Regions from separate parts of the Streptomyces sp. NPDC048338 genome, predicted to be linked through region 1. Evidence: riboswitches for the same ligand, from Rfam matches in the RefSeq annotation. Region 1 holds a riboswitch; each other region holds the start of a gene.
What was found. A riboswitch is a leader RNA that binds a small molecule or an ion and turns the genes downstream of it on or off. The one in region 1 is predicted to bind cyclic di-AMP.
Positions count from the first base shown of each region.

Region 2: it holds a riboswitch for cyclic di-AMP, as region 1 does, so the genes downstream of both, ACGFZF_RS35105 (M23 family metallopeptidase) here and ACGFZF_RS19115 (transglycosylase SLT domain-containing protein) in region 1, are expected to answer to the same signal.
Region 3: it holds a riboswitch for cyclic di-AMP, as region 1 does, so the genes downstream of both, ACGFZF_RS24270 (transglycosylase family protein) here and ACGFZF_RS19115 (transglycosylase SLT domain-containing protein) in region 1, are expected to answer to the same signal.

Region 1 is NZ_JBICYQ010000007.1:376,020-382,632, reverse strand. It holds gene ACGFZF_RS19120 (FecCD family ABC transporter permease) at 1-1,070, shown strand, start outside; gene ACGFZF_RS19115 (transglycosylase SLT domain-containing protein) at 1,193-2,086, opposite strand; cyclic di-AMP (ydaO/yuaA leader) riboswitch at 2,091-2,273, opposite strand; gene ACGFZF_RS19110 (class I SAM-dependent methyltransferase) at 2,857-3,498, shown strand; gene ACGFZF_RS19105 (dienelactone hydrolase family protein) at 3,575-4,153, shown strand; gene ACGFZF_RS19100 (winged helix-turn-helix domain-containing protein) at 4,239-5,255, opposite strand; gene ACGFZF_RS19095 (hypothetical protein) at 5,381-6,340, shown strand; gene ACGFZF_RS19090 (cysteine hydrolase family protein) at 6,447-6,613, opposite strand, start outside.
Region 2 is NZ_JBICYQ010000019.1:96,169-102,781, forward strand. It holds gene sigJ (RNA polymerase sigma factor SigJ) at 1-53, opposite strand, end outside; gene ACGFZF_RS35085 (rhodanese-like domain-containing protein) at 254-733, shown strand; tRNA gene ACGFZF_RS35090 (tRNA-Met) at 785-858, shown strand; gene ACGFZF_RS35095 (MerR family transcriptional regulator) at 1,001-1,741, shown strand; gene ACGFZF_RS35100 (PP2C family protein-serine/threonine phosphatase) at 1,753-3,057, shown strand; cyclic di-AMP (ydaO/yuaA leader) riboswitch at 3,305-3,452, shown strand; gene ACGFZF_RS35105 (M23 family metallopeptidase) at 3,464-4,531, shown strand; gene ACGFZF_RS35110 (aldo/keto reductase) at 4,629-5,573, shown strand; gene ACGFZF_RS35115 (PrsW family intramembrane metalloprotease) at 5,677-6,613, opposite strand, start outside.
Region 3 is NZ_JBICYQ010000010.1:303,858-310,470, reverse strand. It holds gene eno (phosphopyruvate hydratase) at 1-580, opposite strand, end outside; gene ACGFZF_RS24270 (transglycosylase family protein) at 871-1,560, opposite strand; cyclic di-AMP (ydaO/yuaA leader) riboswitch at 1,564-1,738, opposite strand; gene ACGFZF_RS24265 (transglycosylase family protein) at 1,996-2,937, opposite strand; gene ACGFZF_RS24260 (cytochrome P450) at 3,052-4,302, opposite strand; gene ACGFZF_RS24255 (globin domain-containing protein) at 4,578-5,777, shown strand; gene ACGFZF_RS24250 (nucleoside triphosphate pyrophosphohydrolase) at 5,792-6,613, opposite strand, start outside.

The DNA of each region.
Region 1 (6,613 bases):
CCCGTCAGGCCCCGGCGCCCGCACCCGTCAGGACGGCGCCGCGCCGGCACGTGCTCAGGATCGGCGGCGCGGTGTCGCTGCCGATCCGCACCTCCACCGTCGTCCTGGCCCTCGGCCTGTTGCTGCTGATCGTCGTCGGAGCGGTGGCCACCCTCACCCTGGGACGCCTCGGCATCCGGCTGCCCGACCTCCCCGCGGCCCTGCTGGGAGGAGCGGAGGGCAAGAACGCCTTCGTCCTGAACCGGCTGCGCGGACCGCGTCTGGTCGTCGGGATCGGCACCGGCGCCGCGTTCGGCCTGTCCGGCGCGCTGTTCCAGTCGGTCACCCGCAACCCGCTCGGCAGCCCGGACGTCATCGGGCTGGGCGCGGGCGCCGGAGCCGGCGCGGCCATCGTCGCCCTGCTCCTCCCGGACGTCGTACCGGTCCCGGTCGGCGCGCTCCTCGGCGCCGTCCTGGCCATGGTGCTCGTCTACATGTCGACCGGGACGGGCTTCCGCAACCCGGTCCGCCTCGTCGTCGCCGGCATCGGTGTCTCCGCCATGGCCGTCGCCGTCATCCAGTACGTCGTGTACGCGGTGGAACGGGACAAGGCGACGGTCCTGAGCGCCTACGTCAACGGCAGCCTGTCCGCCCGCTCGTGGGACGACGCGACCACGATCTGGCTCGTGCTGGCCGTGGTGCTTCCGCTCGCCGTCCTGCTCTCGCGGGACATCGGCATCGGAGAGATGGGCGACGACACCGCCGCCGCGCTGGGCGGCCGTCCCGGGAGGACCAAGACCGCGGCGGTCACCCTGGCGATCGTGCTGTCGGCCGCCGCCGTGAGCGTGGCCGGGCCGATCGCCTTCATCTCCCTGACCGCCCCCCAGATCGCCAAGCGGCTGTCGCGCGGGTCCGGTCCCCAGCTCGCCCTGTCGATGCTGGTGGGTGCGCTGCTGCTGGTCCTCGCCGATCTCGCCGCCCAGCAGATGCCGTACCTCGACAACCTGCCCGTGGGCATCTACACGATGGCCATCGGCGGGCTCTACCTCGGCCACCTGCTCGTCCGGGAGTGGCGGCGGGGCGTGCTGTAGGCGGCGCGCGCCGCGGGCCCCGACGGCGGGCCCGGCACGCGAGGAAGGCCCCGACCCCCGAGCGGTCGGGGCCTTCCCCGTCGTATGGGCCGGCGCGCCCGTCAGGAGGCGCCGTGGCCCCGTCAGTAGGCGCCGAAGACGTTGTCGATGGAGCCGTACTTGTCGGCGGCGTAGTTGCACGCGGCCGTGATGTTGGCGACCGGGTCGTACATGTCCATGGACGTGCCGGGCACGTGGTACGCCAGGAAGGTGGGCTCGATGACCTGGAGCAGGCCCTTCGAGGGGGTGCCGGCGACGGCGTTGGAGTCCCAGTTGTTGATGGCCTGCGGGTTGCCGGAGGACTCGCGCATGATGTTGCGGTGGATGCCCTCGTAGGAGCCGGGGATGCCGTGCTGGGCCATCACGTCCAGCGACTCCCGGATCCAGCCGTCGAGGTCGTTCGTGTAGCTCTTCACGGCGGCGGGGGCGGCGGCCGGAGCCGCCTGCTGGGTCTGCCGGGCCTGGGGCGCGGGCGCGGTGCGCTGCTCGGAACGGCTGGCCCGGTCGGCGGACGAGGACTTCGCCGGCTTGGCCGCCTTCGACTTCTGCGCGGGAGCGGGGGACTTGGGCTGCGACGCCGCGGAATTGCGGTGCAGCGTCAGCTTGAGACCCGGGTGAATGAGTGACGGATTGTCACCGACCGCAGCGTGGTTGGCCCGGTAGAGAACCTTCCAGCCGCCCCGGACACCCTGCTCGTAGGCGATCATCGAAAGAGAATCGCCCGGCACGACGGTGTAGGTCTTGGGAGCTGCGGCCGGTGCCGCCGGCAGCGATTCCGTGATCTTTTGCGACACATTTGCTGCCGCGTTCGCCGTGGCAATGGCCGGGGTGATCTCGGGCGCGGTGCGAGGGGCGGCGTGGGCGGTCGCGGAGGCGACGAGGGGGAGGGCCAGTGCGGCTCCACCCGTGCTCGCGAGGGCGATACCGCGGGCGAGCGGACGGCGCTTCGGGCGACGGTGCTTACCGTTTGCAGGCATGACGGATTCCTCTCCGGAGCCTGCGGGGTGAGCTGTCGGGTTCGGGCTGGAGATGCCCGGCCGCACACGTGCGACTTCACCCCTAGCCGCTCCGGAATCCGGATCGGCGAATACTTGGGTCCCCCGCTCCTGCCGGCGGTGAATAGTGGGAATTGCGGATGGTGGCAGGATTCGGCGTTCCATCCGAATGGAGGTGACCGTAGGCGAGGAATACCGTCGGGAACAAGGCGTCTCGACGATGTGATAAACGGCCTCGCGGGGGCCCGTGAAGCCCCGAACTTCCCTGAATCACGGGGAGATGGGGCCCGAGGGCGGGGAGGGCGGCCGATGCCCCGTGAGCCATGTCACCTGAAAGAAATGTCCGACATCACCCCATAATTCCGAGCAAAGGAAGATTGATGCTCATGGGGTGGGTGGTCGTTTTATGGCCTTTTATGCGCGCCGATGTGGCGACTCGCCGTCCGGGCTCTCTCCGCTCGCCGGGATCCGCGTCCCGGACACGCCTCCGGTCCCCCGTGCCGCCATGCTCCCGTCCGGCCGCGCAGGGCGGTCGTGACCGCCCAGCGATCCGTGCCCGGTGTTCCTCCTCCTGCCCGGGGCGGTCAGGCCCCGAGCAGGGTGCGGGCGCGCGCCCACGCGGCCACGGGGTCGCACGACTCCGCCTGCCCGGCCGAACTCGTGAGGGTGCCGCGCGCACCCCCGGCTGAACGGCGCGGGTACGGACCGCCGTCGGGCCGCCTCCGGTCATGGACCCGTGGGATGCTGGGGACATGGGGGATCAGGTGGACCACGCGGCCGTCCGGCGGAGTTACGACACCGTGGCGGAGGAGTACGCCACCCGGCTCGGGAACGAACTCGACGGGAAGCCGCTCGACCGGGCCCTGCTCGGCGCACTCCTCGAAGAGGCCGGGCAGGGGGCCGCCGTCGCCGACCTCGGCTGTGGACCCGGGCACGTGACCGGCTGGCTCGCCGCGCACGGCGCGCGGGCCGTCGGCATCGACCTCTCCCCGGGCATGGTCGCGACCGCCGCACGACGCCATCGCGAGGCGGCTTTCCGGGAGGGCGACCTGCTCGCGCTGCCCGCCGAGGACGGCGAGTTCGACGCCGCCGTCGCCCTCTACTCCGTCATCCACGTCGCCCCCGACGAGCTCGGCCGCGCCTTCGCCGAGGCACACCGCGTGCTGCGCCCCACCGGGCTGCTCCTGGTCTCCTTCCACCAGGGCGAGGAAGTGCGGCACCTGGACGAGTGGTGGGGGCACGAGGTGGACGTCGACTTCCGCTTCCTGGACCCCTCCCGGGTGAGCGGACTCCTCGCCGACGCCGGGTTCACCGTGGAGATGCGGATGGAGCGCGGCCACTACGCTCACGAGGTCGACACCCGCCGCGTCTACCTGCTGGCCCGCCGGACCTGAACCGGACGGCGGCCGGGGCGAGCACGGCACCGGGGCCGTGCCGCCGAGGCCGGCCCACCCGCGAGAGGGGACCCACATGGCCGAGGTACTGCTCTTCCACCACGCACAGGGACTGACGCCGGGCGTCACGGCCTTCGCCGACACGCTCCGCCGGCACGGCCACACCGTGCACGTCCCCGACCTGTACGACGGTCGGACGTTCGACACCCTGGAGGAAGGCGCCGCCCACGCCCAGGCCATCGGCTTCGGCGCGATCGCGGAGCGGGGCGTCCGAGCCGCCGAACCGCTGCCGGCCGGGCTCGTCCTCGCCGGCTTCTCCCTCGGGGTGCTGCCCGCCCAGCGGCTGGCGCAGACCAGGCCGGGCGCCCGTGGCGCGCTCCTGTTCGACGCCTGCGTCCCCGTCACCGAGTTCGGCGCCGCCTGGCCCGACGACGTCCCCGTCCAGGTGCACGGCATGGACGCGGACGAGTTCTTCGTCGGCGACGGCGATCTCGACGCGGCCCGCGCGCTCGTCGCGGCCACGGAGCGGGCCGAACTGTTCCTCTACCCCGGCAAGCACCACCTGTTCGCCGACAGCAGCCTGCCCTCCCACGACGCGGCCGCGGCCGCCCTGCTCACCGAGCGGGTCCTCGCCTTCCTGGACGCTGTCGGGTGAGGGAGGGGCACGCCCCTCGCCTCCCGGACGGCGGACGGCTCACCTCCGTGAGACACCGGGCCTTCGGGCCCCGTGCCGTCGTCGGTCAGCCCCCGGCCAGCAGCGCGTGTCCGAGCGGGGTGAGGCTGTGGAGCACCGCCGTGCCCGTCCGTACCGTGTCGACCAGGCCGGCGCCCCTGAGGACACCCGCGTGCTGGCTGGCCGCCGCGAGCGAGACGCCGGCCCGTTCGGCGAGGGCCGTGGTGCTGGCGGGGGAACGCAGCAGCCGGAGCACCTGCGCCCGGGTACGGCCCAGCAGCGCCCCCAGCGCTTCGGGCCGGTCGTCGGACCGGCCCGAGGCGGCGCCGTCGCACATCGGGTAGACGAGCACCGTCGCCGCCTCCGGGCGGTACATCACCATCGGGCCCGTCGCGAACCACGAGGGCATCAGCAGCAGCCCGCGTCCGCACAACGGGATGTCGTACGACGACGCCGACGGCAGGTGCAGCGTCGGCGGCTGCCACCGCCAGGTCGTCCCCAGCGTGGTCAGCAGCGCGTCGACGCCTCCGCGCAGCAGCATCTCGGCCCGCAGCGCACGGTCGGTCAGGGCGTCGGCGCGGATCCGCGGCCAGAGAGGCTCCACCGAGGAGTGGAAGTAGACGCGCGTGTCGTGGGCCAGCGCGCGGCGCGCGGCCGCGGAGCCCTGGGCGAGCTCCCGGGCCCACCGGCCCGGGCGGGCCAGGCCGCCGTTCCAGCCGGACACCTCCGGCACTCCCAGATCGCGCGCCAGCGTCCCGGTGGGGGTCGCGACGGCCGCGTCCAGCGCGTCGGTGAAGTCGTGCACCGACGGCTGCAGCAGGAAGTCCGGCACGAACCCGTCCTCGGTGACCAGTTCGGCGAGGACACCCGCCCCGGCGGCCGGGCCGCCCCGCAGGGAGCGCTGCCACGCGCGGGCCGCGGGACGCGTCCGGTGCAGGAGGGCGGAGCCCGGGCCGGCGCCGTCGCCGGGACGGCCCGCCCGCAGGCCCAGCCGCAGGCTCAGCGCGGTCTCCGAGAGGGCGTCGGCCGCCGGGGCGAGGGTGATCTGACGCAGGTCGGCGGCGGTGAAGTGTAGGCGGATCACGACGACCGATTATCGGCCCGCCGGACCCTTTCGCCCAGGGGTGAAAGGCCTCGCGTTCCGCGCGGCCGGCCCGCAGGCTCCCGGTGTCCGCCTCGCCGATCCGACTCCCTCCGGAGGTCGCCCCGATGCGCCGCATCCCCACCCGTACCGCCTGCCTCACCGCGGCGGCCCTGCTCGCCACCCTCGCCGGAACGCCCGGCCCGGCCACCGCCCGGGAACTGCCCGACAGCTACACCGTCTCCCGCGCTCCCGGTGTGCTGCCCGAAGGGATCGCCGTCGCCCGCGACGGCACCATGTACGTGTCCTCGGACGGCACCGGTGCGCTGTACCGCGGTCACGTCAGCCGGCCGGAGCTGCGCCCCTTCCCCGCGGACGGCCTGCGGGACCGGCCCAGTTCGCTCGGCGTCCACACCGACCGCCAGGGCCGTGTCCTCTCGGTCGGCGGCGCGACCCTGACCGTCCACGACCGGCACGGCCGGCTGCTGGCCACCCGTACCGCACGCAGCGGGCCCCTCGGCGCACCCGACCTGAACGACCTGGTCGTGACCCGGGACGCGGTGTACGTGACCGACTGGGCCAACCCCGTCGTCCATCGCGCGGAGATCCGGGGCGGCACCCTCGGCCCCCTCGAACCCTGGCTCGACATCCGCGACGCCTTCCCGCAGTTCCCGGCGCAGTACTGGCTCCTGAACGGCATCGTCGCGAACGAGTCCGGTACCGCCCTGCTGGTGGCGTCCAACGGGACAGAGGCCGTCTGGCGGGTCGGCACCGCCGACAAGGAGGTCGACCGGGTCGACCTGGGGGAGGCGTCGTTCGGCCCCGACGGGATGGTGCTGCACGGCCGCACGCTGTACGCCGTGCTCAACTACGGTGCCCCGCACGGCGTCTACATCGCCCGCCTGGACGACGACCTGCGGACGGGCACGGTGACCCACCGCCTCACCGGCGAACCCTTCGACCTGCCGACCACACTCGCGCGGTACGGCTGCCGCCTGTACGTGGTCAACAGCCAGCTGGACGAACCGCCGGGCCGTCCCCCGTACACCGTGAGCGCGATCGACGACCCGACCTGCGGCACCTCCTGACACCGACGGGAACGCCCTGTCCGGGACGTGCCCGGACCGGGCGTTCCCCTGGCGAACGGGCCCCCGCGGGCCCCAGGACGACGGCCGGGGCGGTGACCCCCTCGCGTCAGCTCGGGACCGGCGTCGCCGTCCCCCGCCCACCGGTCTCCACGGAGGTGAAGGGGACGTCGGCCGAGCGGGAGACGATGTCGGCCTCCCGGCCCAGCGCCCAGGCGGCCACCCGGGAGACGACACGGGCCGGGATCCGTTCGCTGATCCCGGCCGTCGCCGGGA
Region 2 (6,613 bases), on a different contig from region 1:
AGATGGCCGCGGTCGGCCTGGAAGCGCTCGGCCAGGAGATCCTTCTCGTCCATCGGTGCCCTCCCTCGTCGTGTCCCGTCACCGTTCATGACGGATGAGGTCCGTCGGGTGTGACAGCCGGCCGGTCACCGGCCGTCCGCTCCGTGAGATCCCCGCCCCCGTGCGCCGAACGCCCGGAAATCCCCGGCCGATCGCCACCGGCTCCGGGATTCACCACTTCAGCGGGGTGATCTTGAGTCGTAGATTTTCACGCATGACGACAACAGCGCAGGTCAACGCCGTACTTCGTACCCCGCCGGCCGCTCCCGCCGAGGCGGCCGCCTACTTCTCCGCCAGCCTCGCCTTCCACGCCGACGTCTCGGACGTCGCCTCCGTCCTCGCGGCCGGCGGCGACCCCGGCTTCGTGGTGCTCGACTCGCGCTCCACCGCCTCCTGGGACCAGGGGCACGTCCCCGGCGCGATCCACCTGCCGACCGCGCTCATCGCCGAGCAGGCCGAGCAGCTCCTCGACAAGGCGGTGCCGGTCGTCACCTACTGCTGGGGCCCGGGCTGCAACGGCGCCACCCGCGCCGCACTGGCCCTCGCCGAGCTCGGCTACCAGGTGAAGGAGATGCTCGGCGGATTCGAGTACTGGGTGCGCGAGGGCTTTGCGTACGAGACGTGGGAAGGCCCCGCCACGAAGGACGCGGACCCGCTGACCGCACCGGTCGACGCCGAGGACTGCGGCTGCTGAGGAAACGGATTTCCGTATCCGCCGCCCATGCCGTAAGGTCATGTTCACCGACGCGGGGTGGAGCAGCTCGGTAGCTCGCTGGGCTCATAACCCAGAGGTCGCAGGTTCAAATCCTGTCCCCGCTACTCAGTAGCAAACGAAGGCCCGGATCCTCACGGATCCGGGCCTTCGTCGTGTTCCCCTTCCCCCGCGCCCCTTCCGGTCCCGCCCGGATCCCCCTTCCGCGCGCTTGACCTTTACGCAACGTCAAGATTTAGCGTTTCGGGCATGGAGTGGTCGATCCAAGAGATCGCCAGGAAGGCCGGGACCACCAGCCGCACTCTCCGGCACTACGGAGAACGCGGGCTGCTGGAACCCAGCCGGATCGGCGCCAACGGTTACCGGTACTACGACCAGGCGGCGCTCGTGCGGTTGCAGCGCATCCTGCTGCTGCGCGAGCTGGGGCTGTCCCTGCCCGCCATCGCCGAGGTCCTGCGGGGGCAGCGGGATCCGTCCGCCGCCCTGCGCACCCATCTCGTCCTGCTCGAACAGGAGCGGGAGCGCATCGGACGGCAGATCGAAGCCGTCCGGACCACTCTCCACAAGACCGAGAACGGAGAAGAGCTCATGGCGGAAGAAGTGTTCGACGGATTCGACCACACCCGGTACGAGGCGGAGGTCACCGAGCGCTGGGGACGCGAGGCGTACGAGAAGGGCGACCGCTGGTGGCGCTCGCTCAGCGCCGAGCAGAAGCAGGCGTTCACGGACGAGCAGGCCGGCATCGCGCGCGACTTCGGGCAGGCGGCGCGGGACGGACTCGCGGCCGACAGCGACGAGGTGCAGGCGATCGCCCACCGGCAGGTCCGCTGGCTGTCGGCCACCACGACGCCGTCGAAGGACTACGTGATCGGCCTCGGCCGGATGTACGTCGACGACCCGCGCTTCACCGCCAACTACGACAAGCACGGCGAGGGCACGGCGCTGCTGGTCCGGGACGCGATGGAGATCTACGCGGAGCGGAACCTCTGAGGGTCTTTCCGATGCTGCCGGGTTCCCGGCGGCCCGGGAGGGCCGAGGCTCCTCCGATCGGAGCATCGGGGGTCGCCGCACCGGGCGGCGGCCTCCAGGCTGGGGAGGGCGCGGTACGGTCCGTCGCCGTGCAAGGACCGGGCAGGAGAGCACAGGTGGGGCAGCGATCGGCGGGTGACGGCACAGGGAGCCCCGCACGCCCGCGCGGTGAGCGGACCCGCCGCTTCGTCCGGGCCCTTCCCCCGCTCGTCATCCTCGGCGGCATCGTCTTCGACCTGGCGACCCCGTCGGCGTACACCGCGGCGCCGATGTTCTCGGCCGCGCCGCTCATCGCGGCCCCCTTCTTCTCGAAACTGACGACCCTGCTGACCGGCATCGCGGCCGTGCTGGCGTGCGTCGGGCTGCACATCTACAACGGCACCACCACGGAGCCGCCCTCGGCCACCGAGACCCTCACGGTCATCACCGTCTCCGCGCTGGCCATGGTGATCAACCGCGTGGTCCAGCGCAGCGGCCGGCAGCTGGCCTCCGCCCGGGTGATCGCCGAGACCGCCCAGAAGGCGGTGCTGCCCACGCCGGTCGAGCGGATCGGCGGGCTGCAGATCGCGGCCCGCTACGAGGCCGCGCAGGCGGACGCGTTCATCGGCGGCGACCTGTACGCGGTCCAGGACACCCCGTACGGCGTGCGGCTCGTCGTCGGCGACGTGCGGGGCAAGGGGCTGGAGGCGGTCGAGGCCGTCGCCGTCGTGATCGGCGCGTTCCGGGAGGCGGCCGAGCAGGAGGCGACCCTGGAGGGGGTGGCGCAGAGACTCGAGCGGGCGCTGACCCGGGAGGGGACCCGCCGGGACGACCTGGACGCCTTCGAGGGCTTCACCACCGCCGTCCTGGCCGAGATCCCCCGCGGCGACGGTCTCGTTCGAGTCGTGAACCGTGGCCACCCCGAGCCGCTGCTGCTGCTCCAGGACGGGGCGCTGGAACATCTGGAGCCGAGCCAGGCCGCGCTGCCGCTCGGCATGGGCGCGCTGGCCGCCTGGCCGGACCGGGCCGACGAGACCCCCTACCCGCCGGGCTCGACACTGCTCTTCTACACCGACGGGCTGTCCGAGGCGCGCGACGCGGCGGGCGCCTTCTACGAGCCCGGCGGCCGCCTGGCCGGGCGGATCTTCCCCGGTCCGGAGGAACTGCTGGACGCGCTGGTCGACGACGTCCGCCGCTACACGGGCGGCGGATCGACGGACGACATGGCGCTGCTGGCCGTGGGCCGCCCGGTGCAGGGCCAGCCGGAGCGCCGCCGGACGATGCCGGTGGTGCCCTGAGGCGGCCACCCCGGTCCCGGAGACCCGGCGGGGTGACCATGCGTAGTCGCGAGGTACCGCTGCGATAACAATTGATGCAACGTCAGATAAGGAGTCTCGAACGGATGACTCCTGAGCGGCGGTCAAATCGCCCTGTAGTGCATCAATCTCTTGAACGATCAAGAGGAACAGCTTGGAATCGGACCCCCGTGTCTATTAACGTTCGATAACGCAGCGCGGTCGTCCCAGTCGTCGCAAGAGACGGCACCGTGCGCACGCGCCGAATTCCGAAAGGGAACCGGGGAACCACCACTTGGGGTGAATCGGACACTCTCGCACCTGTGCGAGGGCGCCCGTAGGAGACCTTCCTGCTCCGAACCCGTCAGCTAACCCGGTAGGCGGCAAGGAAGGAAAGGAGTACGCCTCCGTGGCGTCCAACACCCCTGCCCCCGAAGCCCCCTTCCATGCGTTCGGTGCCTCGGGTGCCGCCGGGACCGACCCCGACGGCGCGGCGGGCGAGTGGAACCCCACCGAGGAGACCCTCCGCCAGCAGAGCCGGGCCGGTGGCCGCCACCGGGTCGTCAAGCAGCGCTCGGGCTTCGCCCGTTCCTCCACCGTCCTCGGCGTCGGTGTCATCGCGGCCGTCGGCGCGGGCGGCCTGGCCACCGCGCAGGAGAAGCCGCCGGTCTCCATAGCCCTGCCCGACCTCGACCTGCCGGACGCCGAGGACCTGCCCGGCGTCGGCGCGCTGATCTCCGGCGACGAGGACCGGAACACGACCGCCGGCTCCGGCAACGACCTGCACGCGCTCACGGCCTCCGTCGGCGCGCCCGTCGACGGCGCCGACCGCAAGACGGAGGGCGGCGACGCCGGCGAGGCGCTGCGCGCCCGCATCCTCCAGCAGGCCGAGCAGCAGCAGGCGTCCGCCGACGCCGCCGAGAAGGCCGCGACGGAGAAGGCGGCGACCGAGAAGGCCGCCGCGGAGGCCGCGGCCCAGGCGGACGCGGCCGAGAAGGCGGCGGCCGAGGCGAAGAAGAAGGCCGAGGCGGAGGCCGCGGCGAAGGCCGAGGCCGAGCGCCTGGCCAAGCTCGCCGCCAGCTACGCGCTGCCCACGTCCTCGTACACGCTCACCTCGACCTACGGCGAGTCCGGCTCGATGTGGTCCTCCGGCTACCACACCGGCCTGGACTTCGCGGCCCCCACGGGCACGCCGGTCAAGGCGGTGCACGGCGCCACGGTCAAGTCGGCCGGCTGGTCGGGCTCGTACGGCTACCGCATCGTCCTGGAGCTGTCGGACGGCACCGAGGTCTGGTACTGCCACCTGTCCTCGATGACCGTCGGCGTGGGCCAGTCGGTCGGCACCGGCGACACCATCGGCCGCGTGGGCGCCACCGGCAACGTCACCGGCCCGCACCTGCACCTGGAGGTCCACACCCCGGGCGGCGACGGCGTCGACCCGGCGGCCTGGCTGGCGAGCAAGGGCCTGTCGGTCTGATCCTCCCGGGGACCTCCCCGGCCACGGCGGCCCTGGCGACGAACCCCGCGCCAGGACCGCCGGAATAGCGGCCCCGCCGCCGGTCGTTCACCGACCCATGACCTCTCTTCGCCCGCTGGGCTCCTCCGACCTGCACGTCTTCCCGCTCGCGCTCGGCGGCAACGTCTTCGGATGGACCGCCGACGAGGCGCAGTCCTTCGCCGTCCTCGACGCCTACGCCGCCGCCGGCGGCAACTTCGTCGACACCGCCGACTCCTACTCCGCCTGGGCCGAGGGCAACCAGGGCGGCGAGTCCGAGACGATCGTCGGCAGGTGGCTGGCGTCCCGCGGCAACCGCGACGAGATCGTCGTCGCCACCAAGGTCGGCGCCCACCCCTCGTACAAGGGACTCGCTCCCGTCACGATCAAGGCGGCGGCCGAGGAGTCACTGCGCCGGCTCGGCACCGACCACATCGACCTGTACTACACGCACTTCGACGACGAGTCCGTGCCCGTCGAGGAGATCGTCACCGCGCTCGACCAGCTGGTGAAGGACGGCAAGGTCCGTGCCGTCGCCGCGTCGAACATCTCCCCGGCGCGGCTGCGGGCCTCCCTCGACTTCGCCGAGGCCGAGGGACTCACCCGCTACGTCGCGCTCCAGCCGCACTACAACCTGGTCTCCCGCGACACCTACGAGGGCGAGCTCCTGGACACCGCCGAGCGGGCCGGACTCGCGGCCGTGCCGTACTTCGCGCTGGCGTCGGGCTTCCTGACCGGCAAGTACCGGCAGGGGACCGCGGTCGACAGCGCCCGGGCCGCGGGGGCGGGCCGGCATCTGGAGACCGAGCGGGGCCGCACGGTGCTCGACACGCTCGACGCCGTGGCCCGCGCGCACGGGGCCGAGCCCGCCACGGTGGCGCTGGCCTGGCTCGCGGCCCGGCCGACCGTCGCGGCGCCGATCGCCTCGGCGCGTACGGTCGAGCAGCTGCCGGCCCTGGTGGCGGTCGCGGACCTGGTGCTCGACGAGGCGGAGCTGGCGGCACTGGACGCGGCCTCCGCCTGAGCGTTCGCCCCGCGGGGCGGGGCACAGGGGGCGCCGGCAGGGTCGGCCCCGGGGGCCGTCCGGTCGTTCCCGGGAGACCGGGATGATCCGACGGGACGGTTCCTCAGCTGCGGTACGGGTTGTAGCCGCCGTAGTCCAGGTACTGAGGCGGCGACCAGACCCGGCCGGTCGCCCGCGCCGCATAGGTCAGCGCGGGCGAGGCGACGGCCCTGCGCTGCCAGAGGTGGTGGAGCAGTTCCTGCTCGCGCGCCGTGAAGTCGGGGTCCGCGTCACCGCGCTGGGCGCGGTGGCGCAGGAACGCGAGCGTCGTCGCGAAGGCCTCGTACTCCCCGACCGCCTGCGCGGCCGGCCGGCCGTACGTCCGGGCGGCGAAGGAGCGGGCCATCGAGCGGGCCCGCATCGAGGAGAGGGCGAGCGGCTCGGACGGGGAGAGCCAGCCGGCCGCCGCGTACGCCGGGAGCTGGCCGGATATCGTGCGCAGCTCCCGCTGCCGGCTCCATATCGCCAGCCAGGTCAGCAGCCCGAAGGCGGGCACCATGAACATGCCGTAGACCACGAGGAACCCCCAGGCCGCGTAGACGGCCGAGCCGTTCCACAGCGCGTGCATCCCCATGGCGAGGACGAGGCCGGCCACCGGCAGCAGGATCCGCCGGACGCGCTTGCGCCGTGCGACGAGCGCGGCGAACCCGAAGCCCAGGCCGGTGAGCACGGTGAACAGCGGATGCGCGAACGGCGACATCACGACCCGCACGAAGAAGGTCCCGGCGGTCATCGAGCCGAGGCCGGACGTGCCGATCTCCTGGTCCTCGCCGAAGGCGCGGCCGAGATAGAGGATGTTCTCGGTGAAGGCGAATCCGGTGGCGGTGAACCCGGCGACGACCACCCCGTCGACCAGGCCGGTGAAGTGCCGGCGGCGCAGCAGGAAGATCAGCAGGATCGCGGCGGCCTTCGCGCTCTCCTCGACGACCGGGGCGACGACGGTGGCGCCGAGGGCGTCCGCGGAGGCCCGGTCGGCGGTGGAGGTCGCGATCCAGCGGACC
Region 3 (6,613 bases), on a different contig from region 1:
CGGACTTGAGGGTGTGGTAGACCTCGGTGCCCCAGCGCAGGGCCTCGGAGAAGGACTCCGCGCCGATCGGCGCGATCATGAACTCCTGGATGTCCACGTTGGAGTCGGCGTGCGAGCCGCCGTTCAGGATGTTCATCATCGGAACGGGCAGCAGGTGCGCGTTCGGGCCGCCGAGGTAGCGGAACAGCGGCAGGTCGGAGGCCTCGGAGGCGGCGTGCGCGACGGCGAGGGAGACGCCGAGGATGGCGTTGGCGCCGAGCGAGGACTTGTCCGGGGTGGCGTCCAGGTCGAACATCGCCTGGTCGATCAGGCGCTGCTCGGTGGCGTCGTAGCCGACGAGCTCCGGGCCGATCTGCTCGATGACGGCGAGGACGGCCTTCTCGACACCCTTGCCGAGGTAGCGGTTGGGGTCACCGTCGCGGAGCTCGAGAGCCTCGAACGCACCGGTGGAGGCGCCGGACGGAACGGCAGCACGGCCGGTGCTGCCGTCGTCGAGGCCGACCTCGACCTCGACCGTGGGGTTGCCTCGGGAGTCCAGGATTTCCCGGGCTACGACGACGTCGATGGACGGCACGAGCATCTCCTTCTGGGATGTGACGCTAGATGTGACGCAAGAGCCGTGCAGGGTCGCTTGGCCTTGCGACAAGAGCCTAACCGGCTCGGAGGCTCCGGCCAGCCGGGCGCCCGCCCGCTGGGACGAAAAAGGACCCGAGGGCATGCATAAAGGGGCGAAGGGACCCGAAGCTACCGATCGGTAACGCGAAGAACCCCGACCCGGCGCGCACGGGGGAGGGCGCGCCGGGCCGGGGTGGTCACCGCGGGAGGGTCACAGGACCCGGTGAGCCGCCGGACTCACACGGGCCGCCGGGCTCACTTCAGGTGGAGCTGCTGGCCCGGGTAGATCAGGTCGGCGTCCTCGACGACGTCCTTGTTGAGCTCGAAGAGCTTCGCCCAGCCGCCCTTGACCTTCTGCGCGGCGGCGATCTTGCTCAGGGTGTCGCCGGCGGCGACCTTGTACTCGCCGTCGCCCTTCTTGACCTTCTTGCCGGTCGGGGTGGTGACGGTCTTCTTCGACTCGGCCTTCTTCGGCGTCGCCTTCGGGGCCGTGCGCTGCTCGCTGCGGGTGGTCGGCTGCTCGGCCTTGCGCTCCGGCGCCGGGGCGCTCTCGGCGGTGCCACCGGTGTACGCGGCGCCGGACAGGCCCACGCCGCAGCTCGGCCACGCGCCCTTGCCCTGGCCGGCCAGGACCTTCTCGGCGATCGTGATCTGCTGGGACTTCGACGCCTGGTCGGCGCTGGCCGCGAAGGCGGTGCCACCGTAGGCGGCCCAGGTGGAGGCCGAGAACTGCAGGCCGCCGTAGTAGCCGTTGCCCGTGTTGATGGACCAGTTGCCACCGGACTCGCACTGGGCGACGGCGTCCCACTCGGAGGCGGTCGCGGCCGAGGCGGACCCGGCGGTCATGAGCGGGGCGGCGACGGCGACGCCCGCCACACCGGCGAGAGCGATGGCACGGGTGGCCTTGGAGGAACGACGGTGTTTGCCCTTGGCGGAAAACAGCATGGGAATTCTCCTCACCGACGCCTGCGAGGTGAGCTGTCGGGTTCGGGCCATGTGAGTTGCCCGGCCACGTGACGAGCACGCGGCTTCACCCCGAGCCGGGATTCCGGCCGTCTGTCTCAACGGCCGGGACCGGCACTTACCTTGGGTCCCCCGCTCCTGCCTACGGCGCTTGCGCGACGACTGTTCCCCTCGACCGGCGGCAGGATTCGGCGTTACCGGTCGACGGGGCCCGCGGTGGCGAGCGGTCCCGACCGTAGACACAGACCTCACGAAGTTCAAAGAAGGCCAAAACGGCCAAATCGCCCCTCCCTGCACCCCCATGAGGGGTGTTTACGCAGGTGAGGGGCGATCGGAGCAAACTTTGCGGACGTGACACGCCAAGCGGGACGAAGAGACTCATGTCTCACTTAGACAGAACGGACATAAGTCCTCGAACTACCCCTGGGTTTCCACGGGTTCCTCGCTCAAGTCGAGGCTCTGACCAGGCAGGATGAGGTTTGGGTCGGCACCCACCGTCTGACGGTTGGCGTCGTAGAGGGCGGTCCAACCGCCGGGCAGCTCGTTCTCCCGTGCAATCTCGGAGAGGCTGTCGCCGGGCCGGACGGTGTATTCGCCCGAAGTGTCCGTGGTGCCCGATTCCCCCGAACCGGCCTCGCCGGCCGAACCGCCTGGCTGCCCGTCAGCCGGCGAGGCGTGACGTCCGGTTTCCTGCCCTTCGCCCGAATTGCCCTCTTCGCGAGCGGCCTCACCACGGTGCTTGCCGTTGCCCGGGCCGGCCGCCTCGCCGGTCGCGGAGTCGGGGTCGCCCGTCGAGTCCGACGTACCGGGCGTAACGGATACATCGGGCGTTTCCGGCGTGGTGGAGGTGGAGGGCGCCCCCGGAGCGGCGCCGGTCCCGGCCGGGCCGGCCGACTTGGCGGCGCCCGGCTTCGCCTGGGCGGCGGGCGCGGTCGGCGTGGTCGGCGCGGGGCTCGTGCCCGGGTCGACCTCGGGGGCGGCGCCGTCGTTCGTCAGCTGGGCGATCGGGGCGCAGGTGGCCCAGACCTGGGTGCCCTGCGCGGCGAGCGCCTTCTCGGCGACCGCGATCTGCTGGGAGCGGCTGGCCAGGTCGGCGCGGGACGCGTAGGCCGTGCCGCCGTACGTCTCCCAGGTCTCCTGGGTGAACTGGAGCCCGCCGTAGAGCCCGTTGCCGAAGTCGGCGCTCCACAGGCCGCCCGACTCGCACTCGGCGACCCGGTCCCAGGTGGCCGCGTCGGCGGCTGAGGCGGACCCTGCGCCGAGCAGTGGCAGCGCGAGGGCCGAACCCGTCACGCCTGCGGCCACGATGATCGCGGGGGCCTGCCTGGGTCTGCGGTGTCGTCCGTTCCCGGAGCGCATACGGAGTGCCTTTCGCCTGACTGCTTGAGACGACGGTGAACGTAGCGGCATTCGAACGTCAGTCACAAGTCGATGCAGCGGAGATCACGTAAATATCACAGTTCTGACGCTCCGTCAGTTCGCAAGGGGGGTGAACTCCACCGGAAGCGTGCGCAATCCGCGCATGATGAGCCCGCCCCGCCAGCGCAAATCGGCCGGATCGCCCGCAAGTCGCAGATCGGGCAGCCGGGTCAGCAACGTGGCCAGCGCGGTCTGACCCTCCAGCCGGGCGAGCGGGGCACCGATGCAGTAGTGGATGCCGTGTCCGTACCCGAGGTGCTGGTTGTCGCGCCGGGAGAGGTCGAGCGTGTCCGGCCCGGCGAACCGCGCCGGGTCGCGGTCGGCGGCGGCGAGCACGACGAGCACGGGATCGCCCGCCGGGATCTCCTGCCCGCCGATCGTCAGCGGCTCCATGGCGTACCGCCAGGTCGCCATCTCCACCGGCCCGTCGAAGCGCAGCAGTTCCTCGACGCCGGTCTCCAGCAGGCCCCGCTCGCCCGCCGCGAGCGAGGTCTGCAGCCGCTCCCGCTGGCCGGGGTGGCGCAGGAGCGCGTACATCCCGTTGCCGATCAGGTTGACCGTGGTCTCGAAGCCCGCGAAGAGCAGGATGAAGGCCATCGCCGCGGCCTCGTTCTCGGTGAGGTGCTCCCCGTGGTCGGAGGCCCGGATGAGCCCGGAGATGAGGTCGTCGCCCGGCTCCCCGCGCTTGCGGTGGATCAGCTCCGCCAGATAGCCGCGCATCTTCTTGACCGAGCGCGCGACCCCGCCACGCGGACCGCCGCCGTGCCGGATCATCATCCCGGCCCAGTCCCGGAAGTCGTCCTGGTCCTCCGGCGGGACGCCGAGCAGGTCGCAGATGGCGTAGATGGGCAGCGGGAAGGCGAACTCGTGGATGAGGTCGGCACTCCCCTCCCGCGCGAACCCGTCGATGAGCCGGTCGGTCAGCTCCTGGACGCGCGGCGCGAACTCCGCGACCCGGCGCGGGGTGAACGCCTTCGACACGAGCCGCCGCAGCCGGGTGTGGTCCGGTGGGTCGATGTTGAGCAGATGCGTCATCAGCTCGGCCTTGCGCTCGCCGGGGATCCCCGTCTTCCCCTTGGCGTGTGCCGGCTCGTCGTGGTGCGCCGGGTTCTTGGAGAGCCGCTGGTCGGCGAGCGCCTGCCGGGCGTCCGCGTAGCGCGTCACCAGCCACGCCTCGACCCCGCTCGGCAGCGTCGCCCGGTGCACGGGCGCGTGCTCCCGCAGCCAGGCGTAGGCGGGGTACGGATCGCTCGCGAACTCCCAGGTGAAGAGCTCGGGCGCGGACGCGGAGGGCTGGTCGTGCATGGCCCCGACACTATCCGGCCCCACCGCGCACGACCCCCCGGCGGGCTCCCCCGCGGTCCGCCGCGACCCACCCGCCCGACGGCTCCGCGACACCCGCCACGGGCCCGGTGACCAGACCCCGTCCGGGCCGGCGGAACGGCACCGTGGGACCGGCCGGCGACAGCACCGCGAGACCGGCCGGCGCCCGACCGCCGCCACGATGGCGCGCCCTTGCGGAGGAGATGTGGCGATGTCGTGAAGGCGGGTGGCCTAGATTCTCCCGAGTGGATCCTCAGTTGCTCAGGAGTACGTTCGCCGTCGTCGAGAGACGGGCCGAACACGCGGTCACGTACTTCTACTCGCACCTCTTCTGGCACAACCCGGGCGTGCGCGACCTGTTCCCCGAGGACATGCGGCCGCAGCGCGACCGGCTCTTCGCCGCGCTCACCCGGGTGGTGACGCGGCTGGACGATCCGGCCCTCGGGGAGTACCTCGGACATCTGGGCCGCGACCACCGCAAGTTCCTCGCCTCGCCCGCGCTGTACGCCGCCGTCGGGACCAGCCTGGTCGCCGCCTTCGCGCACGCCTCGGGGGCGGCCTGGAGCATCGAGGCGGAGAAGGCGTGGACCGAGGCCTACGCGCTCGTCGCCGATCTCATGATCGCGGGTGCCGAGGGGGCCGCGGAGTCCGGGGAGCCGGCCTGGTGGGACGCCGACGTGGTGCGGCACGAGCGGTTCGGCGACGACCTCGCGCTGCTGACCCTGCGGCCCCGGCAGCCCTTCCCGTACCTGCCCGGGCAGTACGTCAGCGTCAGCTCCCCGCGGGTCCCGCGGATCTGGCGGACCTACTCGGCCGCCAACGCGCCGCGCCAGGACGGGACTCTGGACCTGCACGTCAGCCGCATCCGGGGCGGGCTGATGAGCACCGCGCTGGTCGACGGGACGGGCGTGGGCGAGACGCTGCGCCTGAGCGCGCCCGGCGGCGGGCTGACCGGCCGGACCCCGCCCGGCCGTCCGCGCACCTACATCGCCGCGGGCACCGGCTGGGCGCCGGTGAAGGCGCTTCTCGAGGAGCTGGCCGAGGCCCCCGGCGAGACGGAGGCCCGCCTCTTCCTCGTCGCCCGGGCCCGGGAGTACCTCTACGGGAGGGACGAGGCCGAGCTGCTGCGGGAACGGATCCCCGGGCTGCACGTCACGTACCTCTCCGCCGCACCGCGCAGCCGTCGCGTGCAGGCCACCGAACGGCTGCACCAGGCCCTGGCCATGTGCGGCCACTGGCCCGACCACGACGTCTACCTCGCCGGGCCGCCCGGCCTGCTCACGGAGACGGTGCCCGTGCTGGAGCACCTCGGGGCCGAGCCCGCACGGATCCTGCACGACGTCCTGCCGGCCGTGGGGCGCTTCCACGTCCGCCCGGGCACCGCGGCCGAGCGCCTGCTCGGACCTCCGGACCCGATGTGGCACAACCCCGGGGCCCGCGCACCACGCGACGTCTGAGCGAGGGCCGGGAGTCAGGCCGCGCCGTCGGCGCCGTGCCCCTCCGCCACCCGGATCGCGTCCCGGTACGCCCGGGCCGCCGCCCGCAGCGCCGCCTCGGGGTCCACACCGGCCTCGTCCGCCCGGGCCGCGAGGGCCAGCAGTTCGTAGCCGACGCCCTCACCGGTGGGCGGCTCGACGTCCAGACCGGCCGTCCGCACGCGGCCCGCCAGCTTCGCCGCGAGCGCGAGCCCCGGCTGTCCGAGCGGCACCCCGTCGGTGACCGAGTCGCGCTGCTTCTCGACGGCCTTGGTGCGCAGCCAGTGCTCCTTGACGTCCTCCGGGGTCTCGGCGGTCTCGTCGCCGAAGACATGCGGATGACGGTGGATCAGTTTCTCGACGATCGTGCCGGCGACGTCGTCGACCGAGAACGGCCGCTCCTCGTCCTCCTCGGCGATCCGGGCGTGGAAGACGACCTGGAGCAGCACGTCGCCGAGCTCCTCGCGCAGTTCGTCGCGATCCCCGTCCTCGATGGCCTCGACGAGCTCGTACGCCTCCTCGATGCCGTACTTGGCCAGTCCCTTGTGGGTCTGCTGCGAGGACCAGGGGCACTCGCGGCGGATCCGGTCCATGACCTGCACCAGGTCGAGGAGCCGGGCGCCCGGCAGGTCGTACGAGCCGGGGAGCAGCTCCAGGTCGGGCATCGCGACCCGGCCCGAGCCGGCCAGCCGGGCGAGCCCGTCGGTCAGGGCGCGGTCCCCCTCGCCGGACGGCAGCACCACGACGGTCCGGCCGCCGGCGCAGGCGTCGACGAGTTCCTGGGCGTCGGGGCGGGCGTGCTCGACCGCGACGCCGGC